3 regions of the Pseudomonas arabinosi genome follow, and region 1 is predicted to be linked to each of the others. Evidence: riboswitches for the same ligand, from Rfam matches in the RefSeq annotation. Region 1 holds a riboswitch; each other region holds the start of a gene.
The links. Region 1 has a riboswitch for cobalamin ahead of ACMXYJ_RS18360 (energy-coupling factor ABC transporter permease). Riboswitches for the same ligand answer to the same signal wherever they lie in the genome.

Region 1 (4,031 bases):
ATAGCGGGGTGGCGGCTGCGCCAGGCTGCGCACGATGATGGGGATGACGGTGCCGCCTGGCACATAGTCAAGTGCCCAGACCATGGTATTGATGGCCACCGCCACGGCAAAGGAAGAACACAGGGGGCAAGAAAGCTGGGTCGCCAGATGTGGCGCAGGATCATCTGAATCGCTGGCATCTATATAGGGGCCATGCTCGCTACTTACAGAGCAAAAGCCGCCGTTCAACCCGCTCAGGCTTAGAGCGCTCATCTGCCCGTGATGAATTCTGCAGGCGAACAGACTGAACAGGACGCTGGCATACAGCACCCATGCAATCGATGATCGGTCATTGGGGACAGTTTTCATGGGCGGCGACTCCAGCACCGAATTTTTCAGGGGGAACAGTCGCTGAGGGAGACTAATTGCCGCAGCTCGGTCTATGACGCGATGGGGTGTTTAATCAGTGATGTTTACTTGATCAAACATCACTGATTTTTATTCTTCAGGTCATCAATTCATCTTGCTGTGATCAGGCATATTCAAAGCCCGCGCTGTGGCCTCAACCTTGACCGACTCCTTCTCGCCTTTGGCATTCTCTACCGTCAGCGTCAGCGGCACCTTGTCGCCTTCTTTGACCTGGCCAACCAAGTCGATCAGCATGATGTGAAAGTTGTGGGGATCCAGGGTGACCGCTTTGCCAGCAGGCAAGGCGACGAACTCTACCGGTTGCATGCTCATCACGTCGTTCTTCATGGTCGACTGGTGAACTTGCACGGTTTTAGCTACTGGTGACTGTGCACTGAGCAGCTTGCTGTCGCTACTTGCCGTGATAGTCATGAACGCACCGGTCGCCTGCTGCCCTGCGACTGTTGCGCGAACCCACGCGTCGTCTACCTGCGTCTGGGCTGACACCTGGCAAGCCAGCCCCAGCAGCGAAAACCCAAATACGATCTGTCTGACGCGTTGGGTGATGCTGGTTTGATTGTGAGTTGAGTTCATTAACAGACCTCCATGACGGTAAGCAAATCTTCCGCACACTCTTGTGCAGAAAGCGAGTGAGACAATCCAAGGCGTAGCGTTCCCCTGGAGTCATAAACATAGCTCGTCGCAGTATGGGACAAGGTATAAGTTGATCCGCTGGGGACTTTTTCGTAGAACACGCCGAACTCTTTGGCCGTAGCAGCCGTTTCTTCCAGTGTTCCGTAAAGTGCGACAAAGGATGGATCAAAGGTTTTGACGTAGGCATCGAGTACAGCTGGTGTATCCCGTTCGGGATCCAGCGTGATGAAGATGACCTGGAGGCGGTCGCCATCCTTGCCCATTAGTTTCTTGATTTTTACTGCGCGAGCCAAAGCAGTGGGGCAGATCGCTGGGCATTGGGTAAATCCGAAGAACACCATCGGCATCATGCCTCGATAGCTCGAGAGCATTCTCACATCGCCGTCAGTATCCTTTAACTTGAATGTGCGCCCCAGGATCTGATTGCTCAGATCTTTGCCGTATTTGTACGACAGTTCTCCTCGGGAATCGCAGCCAGTCAGGATGCCCATACCTAGCAGTCCTATGCCTGCAATCACCTTGCGGCGAGTCAACAAAACGCTCATGGATTAACGCCTTTTTGGATCGCCCATAGTCCAGTCAGCTGTATGGACGCATCATCTTTAAATGACCGCATGGTATCAAAATGAATGTAATCGATACCTTCCGACTGGACGATAGGTCAGACGTAACCCAAGTATGACTATTGAGCACATTTGTTCTGACCAACCGGAGGAGGGGCGAAAAGTCTAACGATGCCCGTCGCCTTTAATAACCTGCGACATTCTGGCGCAGGCATTGCCTTGAGTCCGCTAGAACATGTTTACCAAGTCTCCTGCGGCAGACTGTCGCAGATGGCTTTGTGAAACCTTGTGGGAAAAAGGCTTCTCGTATCGTGCGCAGGCCGTGCAAAACCCTTAATCTGCTGGCGCTTTGTGGTTTCACCGATTGGTGAATCAATAGGGAAGCAGGTACGCCCGTTGGCAATTCCTGCGCTGCCCCCGCAACTGTGAGCGGTTAGCTCTCTCGTCTATGCCACTGGCCTATAACGGCTGGGAAGGCGCGGGAGGGTGTCGAGCTGTGAGCCAGGAGACCTGCCACAAGTGCTGCCGATTATCCCGGCAGTTTCCAGACCCGCATCCCTCGGAGGGAGAACTGATGCATATCGAACCCGGCGTGCTCAATGCCGCAAAAGTGCTGTACGCCAACGCTGCTGCAATCGCTACTCTGGCGGCGTTTTCGCCGAAGCTGTTGCGCCCCGATAACCTGATTAAGACAGTGCTGGCCGCAGCCTTCTTTTCGGTTTTCATGGAGATTTTCCATTTGCCGGTCGGCGCTTCTGAATTGCATTTCGTTGGTGCTTCTGCCGTCTACATCATCTTCGGCTTTATCCCCACGCTGTTTGGTTTTGCCATTGGCCTGTTGTTGCAAGGATTGCTGTTCGAACCACAGGATCTGGTGCACCTGGGGGTCAACTCGTTGTCCTTGATGTTGCCGCTAATTGCCGCCCATGGCTTACTCGGTCGCCGCTTCTTCGACGTCGCGGGACGCAGCATTCGCTGGGCAGAAGTGGTCAAGTTTGATGCGCTGTATTACACCGGTGTGGTAGCGATGGTGGGCTTCTGGTTGTCCATGGGCGAAGAGCCAACCCCTCTGAGTAACTGGGCGCTGTTCGCCGTGTCTTACCTGCCGTTGGTGTTGTGCGAGCCGCTGTTCACCTGCCTGGTGGCGCGGACACTCAAACGCTATGCCGACAACGCCTTTGTCGAGCGTTTCACCTGTGTGAATTCCCTCAAAGTCGCGTAATTGAATCGTATCCCCATCGTCCAGTTAACTCTGGGCGGTGGGGTTGATCAACATCTTTCGATCTTCAACCCCGCGTGCTTCGGTGTTAATGTCGCCGCCATGAAACTGACCCTATCAGACCGCTCACTCGTTGCCTGGACGCTGTATTTCTGCGTCCTGTTCAATGTATTCGCCTGCGGTTTGGGGCATGGGCAGATGAGCGGGCTCGAACTCAATGGCGTCGGTGGTCAGTTCTGCTCCGCACTGGGCAGCAAGAGCCCGACCCAGAACACGGACTTCACTGACCAGTTAGCCGGTGGCTGGGCCGGTAGTCTTTCCTGCCCTATCTGTTCTGCGGTGACGTTGAGCATCGCTTTTCTGTTTTGTCTGACCTGGCTGCTGCGGATTGGACAAAAGCCGCGCCCTAGTCGCGAACTGCGCTGCAAGGCACCCCCTCGATATTCCTGGCCCTCGGCCAACCCTCGCGCTTCCCCCGAAGTTTGACACCTGCACGTGGCCGGCTTGTTTTGCCCGCTACTGCTTGTTTTTTCGTCGTCTGATTTACGTCAAGTTGTCGCTGATGTGACAACAGGTGGACGCCGTTCTATCGTCTCGGGAAGGAAGGCAGTATGTCTCGCGTTATTGATCATCCAAGTTGCAGATTCAGTTTTCTCGAAGGGATAACTTTCAGTTTTCCTGCATCCCATAAATCGGAAGCGACGATGGCATGGAGACTGGTATGCGATCTATAGCTATTCCTTCAGGGGCTTCGCGACTGGTCAGTAAGACGTCGCGCGTGAGCAGTCGTGGAGACTTCCTGTTGCCGTTTCCTGACTACCCCAGTAATGCACGCTGTTTTGTTCATCTGGATGCTCGGTTGCTGCCTTACTGGCATACGCTGTTCGATGTGTGTCCTGGGTTGCTCAAGCTAGATCCACCGGATGGCTTGAATATATTTCGCAGTTTCATGACGTGGGCATACCGTAATCATCCACCGCTGAATTGGACTTACTACTTGAGCGTCTGCCGCTGGTTGCTCACTTCGACCTACAACGCGCAAATCCACGAGGAGCACATCGATTCCTTCATGACAGCGGCAGCGGCCCGCTGGATAAATACTGACGATAGCCAGGCACGAGGGCTGGTACTGGCGTGGCAAGGTTCATCGATGAGGGTGTTTGACTGGAAAGTTGCACCTCGTTCTGTCACTGGCGTTGACCCTGAGC
Region 2 (4,031 bases), 1.7 Mb from region 1:
AGTCATCCGCCCTTCGCGATAAACCGCCTCCGCCCCTCGCCCACCGTTCGGGCTCAATCCACGAGCAATCGGCTCAAGCTCGGTACTGGTCAGCGAATGGTGATAGGTGTGTCCGCGCAACGAACCTTCCGGCAACTCGACTGCCTGCAACGCCAACGCGGCCAGACGCTTTTGCATCACCGCATCACCGGCCAGCAAGCCGACCAATTCAGCGCGAGTGCCCTCGAGATCGGTCAGAGAGTCGAGCAGATACAGCATGCCGCCGCACTCGGCCAACAACGGCTTGCCCGCCGCATGGTGAGCACGGATGGCGGCCAGCATCGTGGTGTTCTGTGACAGCGCCACATGGTGCAATTCGGGATAACCGCCCGGCAGATAGAGGCTGTCTGCCTGCGGCAATTGCGTGTCACGGATTGGCGAGAAAAACGACAACTCGGCACCCATGGCTCGCAGCAAATCCAGGCTCGCGCCATAGGTGAAGGCAAACGCTTCGTCACGGGCCACGGCGATACGCACGCCGGCCAGCAACGGTTCTGTAGCGATCACATCGGGGGCGGCGAATTCCACCGCGGGTGGCAGCGCGACCTCGCAACTGCTGGCCAGCGCATCGGCCGCCGCATCGAGACGCAGATCAAGATCGTTCAACTCACTGGCCTGAACCAGACCGAGATGCCGACTCGGCAATTCGATGCCGGTTTCCCGGGACAAGGCGCCGTACCAGCGCAAGCCTTCAGTGAGGCTGCCTTCCAGTAATTGCGCGTGACGCAGGGTGCCGACGCGGTTGGCCAACACGCCAGCAAACGGCAAGTCCGGCTGATAGCGCGCCAGCCCCAGGGCCAGTGCGCCAAAGGTCTGGGCCATGGCGGTGCCGTCGATCACACCGAGCACCGGCACACCGAAGTGCCTCGCCAGATCAGCGCTGGACGGCGTGCCGTCGAACAGGCCCATGACGCCTTCGATGAGGATCAGATCGGCTTCGCCGGCGGCTTCCCACAACAGTCGACGACTTTCCTGCTCGCCGACCATCCACATGTCCAGTTGATAAACCGGTGCACCGCTGGCGCGCTCGAGAATCATCGGGTCGAGGAAGTCCGGGCCGCATTTGAACACGCGCACCTTGCGCCCCTGATTGCGATGCAAACGGGCCAGTGCGGCGGTGACGGTGGTCTTGCCCTGACCGGAGGCCGGCGCGGCAATCAATACCGCCGGGCATTGACGATGGCTATTCATAAAGTGCAGCTCACAACTCGACGCCTTTTTGCGCTTTGATCCCGGCCTGGAACGCGTGCTTGATCACGCCCATTTCGGTGACGGTGTCGGCCAGCTCGATCATCTCCGGCTTGGCGCCGCGACCGGTCACCACCACGTGCTGCATCGGCGGACGGGCCTGTAAGTCGCTGAGCACCTGATCGAGATCCAGATAACCGTGCTTGAGCGCAATGTTCAATTCATCCAGCACCACCAGGCCGATCGACGGGTCACGCAGCAATTCGCGGGACACCGCCCACGCGGCTTCAGCGGCGGCGATATCACGCTGGCGATCCTGGGTTTCCCAGGTGAAGCCCTCGCCCATCACATGAAAACGCACCTGTTCCGGGAAGCGCCGGAAGAACAGTTCTTCGCCGGTGCTGCTGCGCCCTTTAATGAACTGCACCACACCACACTGCATGCCGTGGCCCATGGACCGGGCGAGCATGCCGAAGGCCGAGCTGCTTTTGCCTTTGCCGTTGCCGGTCAGCACCAGCAGCAGGCCACATTCATTCGGGGAATTGGCGATGCGTTCGTCGATCACGGCTTTTTTGCGCAGCATGCGCGCCAGATGACGTTCGTCACGATCGGGGGTATCAGTCATGGGGGAGCTCTCCGTTGAGGCTGGATAACGGCGGGCAGGCACAAGAATAGACGGCAAAAAGCCTGGCATCGCCCACCGTGATGCCGCTGGATGGATCAGGCCGGTCTCCGGGCTCATGAGCGGCATTTTGCCTGGCTGCGCGCCTTCCCATGTCTACGACACAGTGGCTCAAGGCGCAGTCTTCACTCATTTACCGTTGCGGGGGCAGCGCCGGGATCGCGAGCCTTCATCAATTGAAGAGATCGCTCACCGGCTTCCCTGTTTCACTCTGTCGACCAAGGTCACAGAGCACCTGAAACAAGCCGCGAAGGTTAGAGGGTTGGGGATGGAGCGTCAATTGAAGACGGGCGGCCTGCGAGCGAATAACTGCCGTCGATCAATTATCTGACGCCAATCTTGTGCCACACTCTCAGCAGTGATATCAAAGAGCCACAATCTCACAATACAATAACAAGGGTGAGCCACATGCAAGGCATGATCATCAGCAATCCGAAGCTGGAATTCCTGCGCCCGGTGCTGGAACGCTGGTTTGACTGTATCGACCGCTACAACGCCGTGCGCGGCGATAACGACACGCCTTACTGGTTCGACGAAAAAGCCAACCTGAGCCTGCTTTCCGCCGCGGCCTGGATGGCGGAAATGGTCACGCTGCAACAAACACCGACCCGCAAACAGACCGAAGAAGGCGAACGCAATGGCCGCGCCGACCTGTTTATCGCAACCAGCGAAGAACGCGCTTACCTTCAGGCGACCCAGCGCTGGCCCCGCGTCAACAGCCTGAACCTGACTCAAGCATTGCTGGACATCACCAGCGACGCCAAACGCATCAGCTACGCCAGCGACCTGAAACTCGGCTGCCTGTTCGTCGCCCCGCAAAAAGCCCAACAAAGCGCCACCCCGGAAGAACTCCAGGACATGGTCGATGACCTGCAAAAGGAACACACCTGCGCGGTGGCCTGGTACTTCCCCTATGCCTATCGCAAGTTGCGCAACGAAGCCGGCAACTATCACCCCGGCATAGCCGTGCTGTTCAAGGAAGCCCGCGGCTGACCCGTTGAACCATCGCGCATCTGCGCTTCTCTATTGATTAGTCAATGCATTCATAGGGAAGATCAGCATGCGCAAGCCCCAGCTCGTTCTCGTCATCGTGCTCGCCGGAGGGCTTGCGGCCTGTGGTGAAACTGCCAGGCTGCAAGTCTCCGACGGCATCGGCCCATCACCCAAGCTGCCAGAACCGAATAAAACCCTGATCCCGACAGTGAACATCGCCCCGGCGATCGGCTGGCCGGACGGCACGAAACCCATCGCCGCGACAGGGACTCAGGTGGCGGCTTTTGCTGAAGGTCTCGATCACCCGCGCTGGCTCTACGTGCTGCCCAACGGCGACGTGCTGGTCGCCGAAACCAACGCACCACCCAAACCCGATGACGGCAAAGGCGTTCGTGGCTGGGTCATGGGCAAAGTCATGGGCCGTGCCGGTGCCGGCGTACCGAGCCCGAACCGCATCACGCTGCTGCGGGACAAGGACCACGACGGCATCGCCGAAGCCCGCACGGTGTTTCTGGAAAACCTCAACTCACCCTTCGGCATGACTCTGGTCGGCAATGACCTGTACGTCGCCGACACGGACCGCTTGCTGCGCTTCCACTATGAAAACGGCGAGACGGCGATCAAGTCGCAGCCGATGAAGGTGATCGACCTGCCGGGCGGTACGCTGAATCATCACTGGACCAAAAACGTCATCGCCAGCAAGGACGGCAGCAAGCTGTACGTCACGGTGGGCTCCAACAGCAACGTCGCCGAAAACGGCATGGACAAGGAAGAAGGTCGCGCGGCGATCTGGGAAGTGGATCGCGCCACCGGCAACCATCGCATCTTCGCCTCGGGGATTCGTAACCCAAACGGCCTGGCCTGGGAGCCTCGGAGCGGCGCACTGTGGACGGCAGTAAACGAGCGCGACGAAATCGGCAGTGATCTGGTGCCGGACTACATCACTTCTGTGAAGGACGGCGGGTTCTACGGCTGGCCTTACAGTTATTACGGTCAGCACGTCGACATCCGCGTGGAGCCGCAAAACCCCGACCTGGTGGCCAAGGCCATCGCGCCGGACTACGCGGTCGGCCCGCATACCGCCTCGTTGGGCCTGACGTTTGCTGAAGGCAACAGGCTGCCGGCGCAG
Region 3 (4,031 bases), 840 kb from region 1:
GTCAGGCAGCCGGGTTCTTTCAAACTGGCCACGGCGATCGGCAAAGGGTTTAACCCCGCCGCCTGCAACCGCTGGCAGAAAATATCGATGAAACCAGTGTTGGCCGCCTGCAAATGCGAGCGGTAAAACAGCACCGCCGCCACCGGTTGATCGGCCTGCCAGTCGGCTTGCCAATCCTTCAGTTCAGCGGGGCTTTTTTGCGGGTGGTAAATCGCCGTGCGCGGCAGGGTTTGCGGCTCGGCCCAGGCGTAGTCGCGATCCAGCCAACGATTGGCGAGGCAGCGGAAAAAAACCAGGGCATTGCTCATGCCGCCCTGACGCAAAAACTGCCAGAGCCGATCGCGGTCTTCCGCGCCCACCGTGCTTAGCTCGCTGAGTTCCGGGTCCGGGCGGTCATCGCCAGGCACCAGAATCAGCTGCACGCCGCGCTCCGACAGTTGCACCAGTTGCTCGACGCCGTAACGCCAATAGGCGATACCGCCGTGCAGCGAAATCAGAATCACCTTGGCGTGGCGCAGCACTTCGTCGACATACAGATCGACTGACGCGTGATTCTGCACCTGCATCGGATTGGCCAGGCGCACGCTCGGGTAATCGTCGGGCAACTGCTGCGCCGCTTCGGCGAGCAGCGCCAGGCTTGAGTCGCCGCTGCACAGGATCACCAGCTCGGCGGGGGTTTGTCCAAGGTCGGCAATGTTGTCATCCGACACGAAACCGCCGGGCTGGGTCCTGAGCAGGTGCATGGCTTAAACGCTGAGCGCGGCGCGCAGTTGCGATTCGAGCAGCGCGGCGTCCAGTTCCTGGCCGATCAACACCAGACGCGTGGTGCGCGCTTCATCGGCGCCCCACTGACGGTCGAAGTGCTTGTCGAAACGCGTGCCCACGCCCTGGATCAGCAGGCGCATCGGTTTGTTCGGGATCGCCGCGAAACCTTTGACACGCAGGATGCCGTGCTGGACCACCAGTTGGGTCAGCGCGTCCAGCAGCAGGCTTTCGTCGGCTTGCGGCAGTTCGATGGAGATGGAGTCGAAGGCATCGTGATCGTGATCATCTTCGCCTTCATGGTGGTGATCGTGATGGCTGTGACGGCTGTCGATGTGTTCTTCAGAGCCGGCACCGAGGCCGATCAGCACGTCCAGTGGCAGACGACCGCTGCTGGCTTCGATGATTTTCACCGCTGGCGGCAGTTCTTCAGCGACTTCCAGGCGCACACGGGCCAGGTCTTCAGGGCTGATCAGGTCGGCCTTGTTGAGGATCACCAGGTCGGCGCTGGCCAGTTGGTCGGCGAACAGCTCGTGCAACGGCGATTCGTGGTCCAGGTTGGGGTCGAGTTTGCGCTGGGCATCGACCTGGTCCGGGAAAGCCGCGAAGGTGCCGGCGGCAACCGCTGGGCTGTCGACCACGGTGATCACCGCATCAACGGTGCAGGCGCTGCGGATTTCAGGCCACTGGAAGGCTTGCACCAGCGGTTTTGGCAGGGCCAGGCCCGAGGTTTCGATGAGGATGTGGTCGAGGTCGCCGCGACGGGCGACCAATTCGCGCATCACCGGGAAGAATTCTTCTTGAACGGTGCAGCACAGGCAGCCGTTGGCCAGTTCGTAGACGCGGCCGTTGGCTTCTTCTTCAGTGCAACCGATGGAGCACTGCTTGAGGATTTCGCCGTCGATGCCCAGCTCGCCGAACTCGTTGACGATCACCGCAATGCGACGGCCCTGAGCGTTGTCGAGCATGTGCCGCAGCAAGGTGGTTTTGCCCGAGCCGAGGAAGCCGGTAACGATGGTGACGGGGAGTTTGGCCAGTGTTTTCATCGGATGCCCTTTGGCAAGGTGGCGGGCATACGGGACGACGACCGCTGCTGCATAGGCGCGCGGAAGATTTCGCCACCGGATCACCCCGCCCGGTTGTAGTGAGAATCTGTGTCGAGGCAGGTCTCCTGGCTGACGGTGTGCCGGGCTTGTGGGCCTGGCATTCGCTGCGCCTTCCCGCGAACCCGTTGCACAGGGTTTGCAGTGGCGTGGCAGCGAACATCACCGTTCACAGTTGCGGGGGCAGCCGCGGCATCGACCGCGTTCCCTTCTTAGCTTCGGCAGACGCCGAAGAACCTCGAAAGCGCAAGGCTACGCATCGTGTGGGGGCGGGTCAATGTCTTGTAGTGTCCGCACCGGCCCCATCGCGAGCAAGCTCGCTCCCACATTGGAACGCGGTCAACTGTGGGAGCGGGCTTGCTCGCGAAGGGAGCGCCGCGGTTTCCAACTGAGAACCCTTGCCAATTGACTCCCCGCCCCCGCCCATGCTCTCCTACACGCCTTGTTACGGGTGCCCTTCACAGGGTGAAACGGGAAACCGGTGAATCATGTGCTTTACTCTAAAGTCATGTCAGTCCGGTGCTGCCCCCGCAACGGTAAGCGAGCGAAGCGTCAGATCCACTGTGCCAGCAGTTCGGCATGGGAAGGTGATGCTTGCAGGTCAAGGCGAAAGCCAAGACCCCTCGTGAGCCCGGAGACCGGCCCGCAACACAAAGTGACCATTACGATCACTGAATAACAAACCCGCGGTGGGCGGGCGCTGTTTGAACCTCTGCGTGCCCGACTCGCAGGGGTCTTCCATGCGCTCTAAATCACCCGCTGACAGACCAGAGGGAAGCGCCATGTCGATTATCAGCAGCACCGGCAGCAACACCGATAAGAGCACCGCCAGCACCACCAATACCCTGACTCAACGCCTGACCGCCGCCGCGTGTGCGTCGATCCTGGGTGCGTGCCTTGTGTATTTCGCCGGTTTCTCGCACATCGAAGCGGTGCACAACGCCGCTCACGATACCCGCCACAGCTCTGCATTCCCGTGCCATTGAGACCTGCCGACATGATCAAGCGTATTGCGCAAACCGCGGGGTTCACCGGGCTTCTGGCCGCCCTGCTGCTGACCCTGCTGCAAAGCTTCTGGGTGGCTCCGCTGATTTTGCAGGCCGAGACCTACGAAAAATCCGAGCCGGCTGCTGTTGAAGTCCACGAACACGCCGCAGGTGCTGTCGCCGCTCACACTCACGATGCTGAAGCCTGGGAACCGGAAGATGGCTGGCAGCGTGTGCTGTCCACCACAGGTGGCAACCTTGTGGTCGCTGTCGGTTTCGCCTTGATGCTCGCCGGCCTCTATACCTTGCGCGCACCGACCAAAACCTCCCAAGGCCTGCTTTGGGGCCTGGCCGGTTACGCAACGTTCGTGCTGGCACCGACCCTCGGTCTGCCGCCCGAGCTGCCGGGCACTGCCGCGGCTGATTTGGCGCAACGGCAGATCTGGTGGATCGGCACGGCCGCCTCCACCGCGGTCGGCATTGCATTGATCGTGTTCAGTCGTCACTGGCTGATGAAAGTGCTCGGTGTGGCAATCCTGGCCGTTCCTCACGTGATCGGCGCACCACAACCGGAAGTCCACTCGATGCTGGCTCCGCAAGCCCTGGAAGCTCAGTTCAAAATCGCTTCGCAGCTGACCAACGTGGCATTCTGGCTGGCCCTGGGCCTGATCAGTGCCTGGTTGTTCCGCCGCAAAAGCGATGGTCAATACCACGCATGACTGAGATCAGCACAGCGCCGACGTTAGTGGTCGGCCTGGGCTGCCAGCGCGGCTGCCCCGTCAGCACGCTGCGGGCGCTGCTCGATCAGGCGTTACAGGCTCATAAAATCGGACTTCACCAGATCAAGGCCCTGGCCAGCATCGACCTGAAGCGCGAAGAGCCGGGCTTGATCGAATTGGCCGAACAACTCGCGCTGCCCCTGATGTACTTCAGCAGCGAACAATTGGCCGGCTATCAACCGCAACTCAGCCACCGCTCGGACATCGCGTTCGAACGCACCGGCTGCTACGGCGTAGCGGAAAGTGCCGCCCTGGCGCTGGCCGAACAACTGACCCAGGCACCGGCAAAACTACTGATTTCACGACAAAAATATGCCCAGGCCACCTTGGCATTGGCCGGCGCCGCCTAAAATCCTCGATAATCCTCGCCTTCGATCATGAGCAATCTTCATCTGAAGCCT

Region 2: it holds a riboswitch for cobalamin, as region 1 does, so the genes downstream of both, cobO (cob(I)yrinic acid a,c-diamide adenosyltransferase) here and ACMXYJ_RS18360 (energy-coupling factor ABC transporter permease) in region 1, are expected to answer to the same signal.
Region 3: it holds a riboswitch for cobalamin, as region 1 does, so the genes downstream of both, cobW (cobalamin biosynthesis protein CobW) here and ACMXYJ_RS18360 (energy-coupling factor ABC transporter permease) in region 1, are expected to answer to the same signal.

What each region holds. Positions count from the first base shown of each region.
Region 1 covers NZ_CP180480.1:3,939,580-3,943,610, forward strand. Annotated here, with positions in the region: gene ACMXYJ_RS18345 (DUF2946 domain-containing protein) at 1-348, opposite strand, end outside; gene ACMXYJ_RS18350 (copper chaperone PCu(A)C) at 493-981, opposite strand; gene ACMXYJ_RS18355 (SCO family protein) at 981-1,586, opposite strand; cobalamin riboswitch at 1,939-2,136, shown strand; gene ACMXYJ_RS18360 (energy-coupling factor ABC transporter permease) at 2,179-2,826, shown strand; gene ACMXYJ_RS18365 (DUF2946 domain-containing protein) at 2,926-3,309, shown strand; gene ACMXYJ_RS18370 (putative natural product biosynthesis protein) at 3,545-4,031, shown strand, end outside.
Region 2 covers NZ_CP180480.1:2,211,835-2,215,865, reverse strand. Annotated here, with positions in the region: gene ACMXYJ_RS10360 (cobyrinate a,c-diamide synthase) at 1-1,230, opposite strand, end outside; gene cobO (cob(I)yrinic acid a,c-diamide adenosyltransferase) at 1,241-1,852, opposite strand; cobalamin riboswitch at 1,934-2,163, opposite strand; gene ACMXYJ_RS10350 (hypothetical protein) at 2,318-2,902, shown strand; gene ACMXYJ_RS10345 (PQQ-dependent sugar dehydrogenase) at 2,970-4,031, shown strand, end outside.
Region 3 covers NZ_CP180480.1:3,102,739-3,106,769, reverse strand. Annotated here, with positions in the region: gene cobN (cobaltochelatase subunit CobN) at 1-743, opposite strand, end outside; gene cobW (cobalamin biosynthesis protein CobW) at 747-1,808, opposite strand; cobalamin riboswitch at 1,907-2,121, opposite strand; cobalamin riboswitch at 2,298-2,526, shown strand; gene ACMXYJ_RS14605 (CbtB domain-containing protein) at 2,648-2,851, shown strand; gene ACMXYJ_RS14600 (CbtA family protein) at 2,863-3,570, shown strand; gene ACMXYJ_RS14595 (cobalamin biosynthesis protein) at 3,567-3,980, shown strand.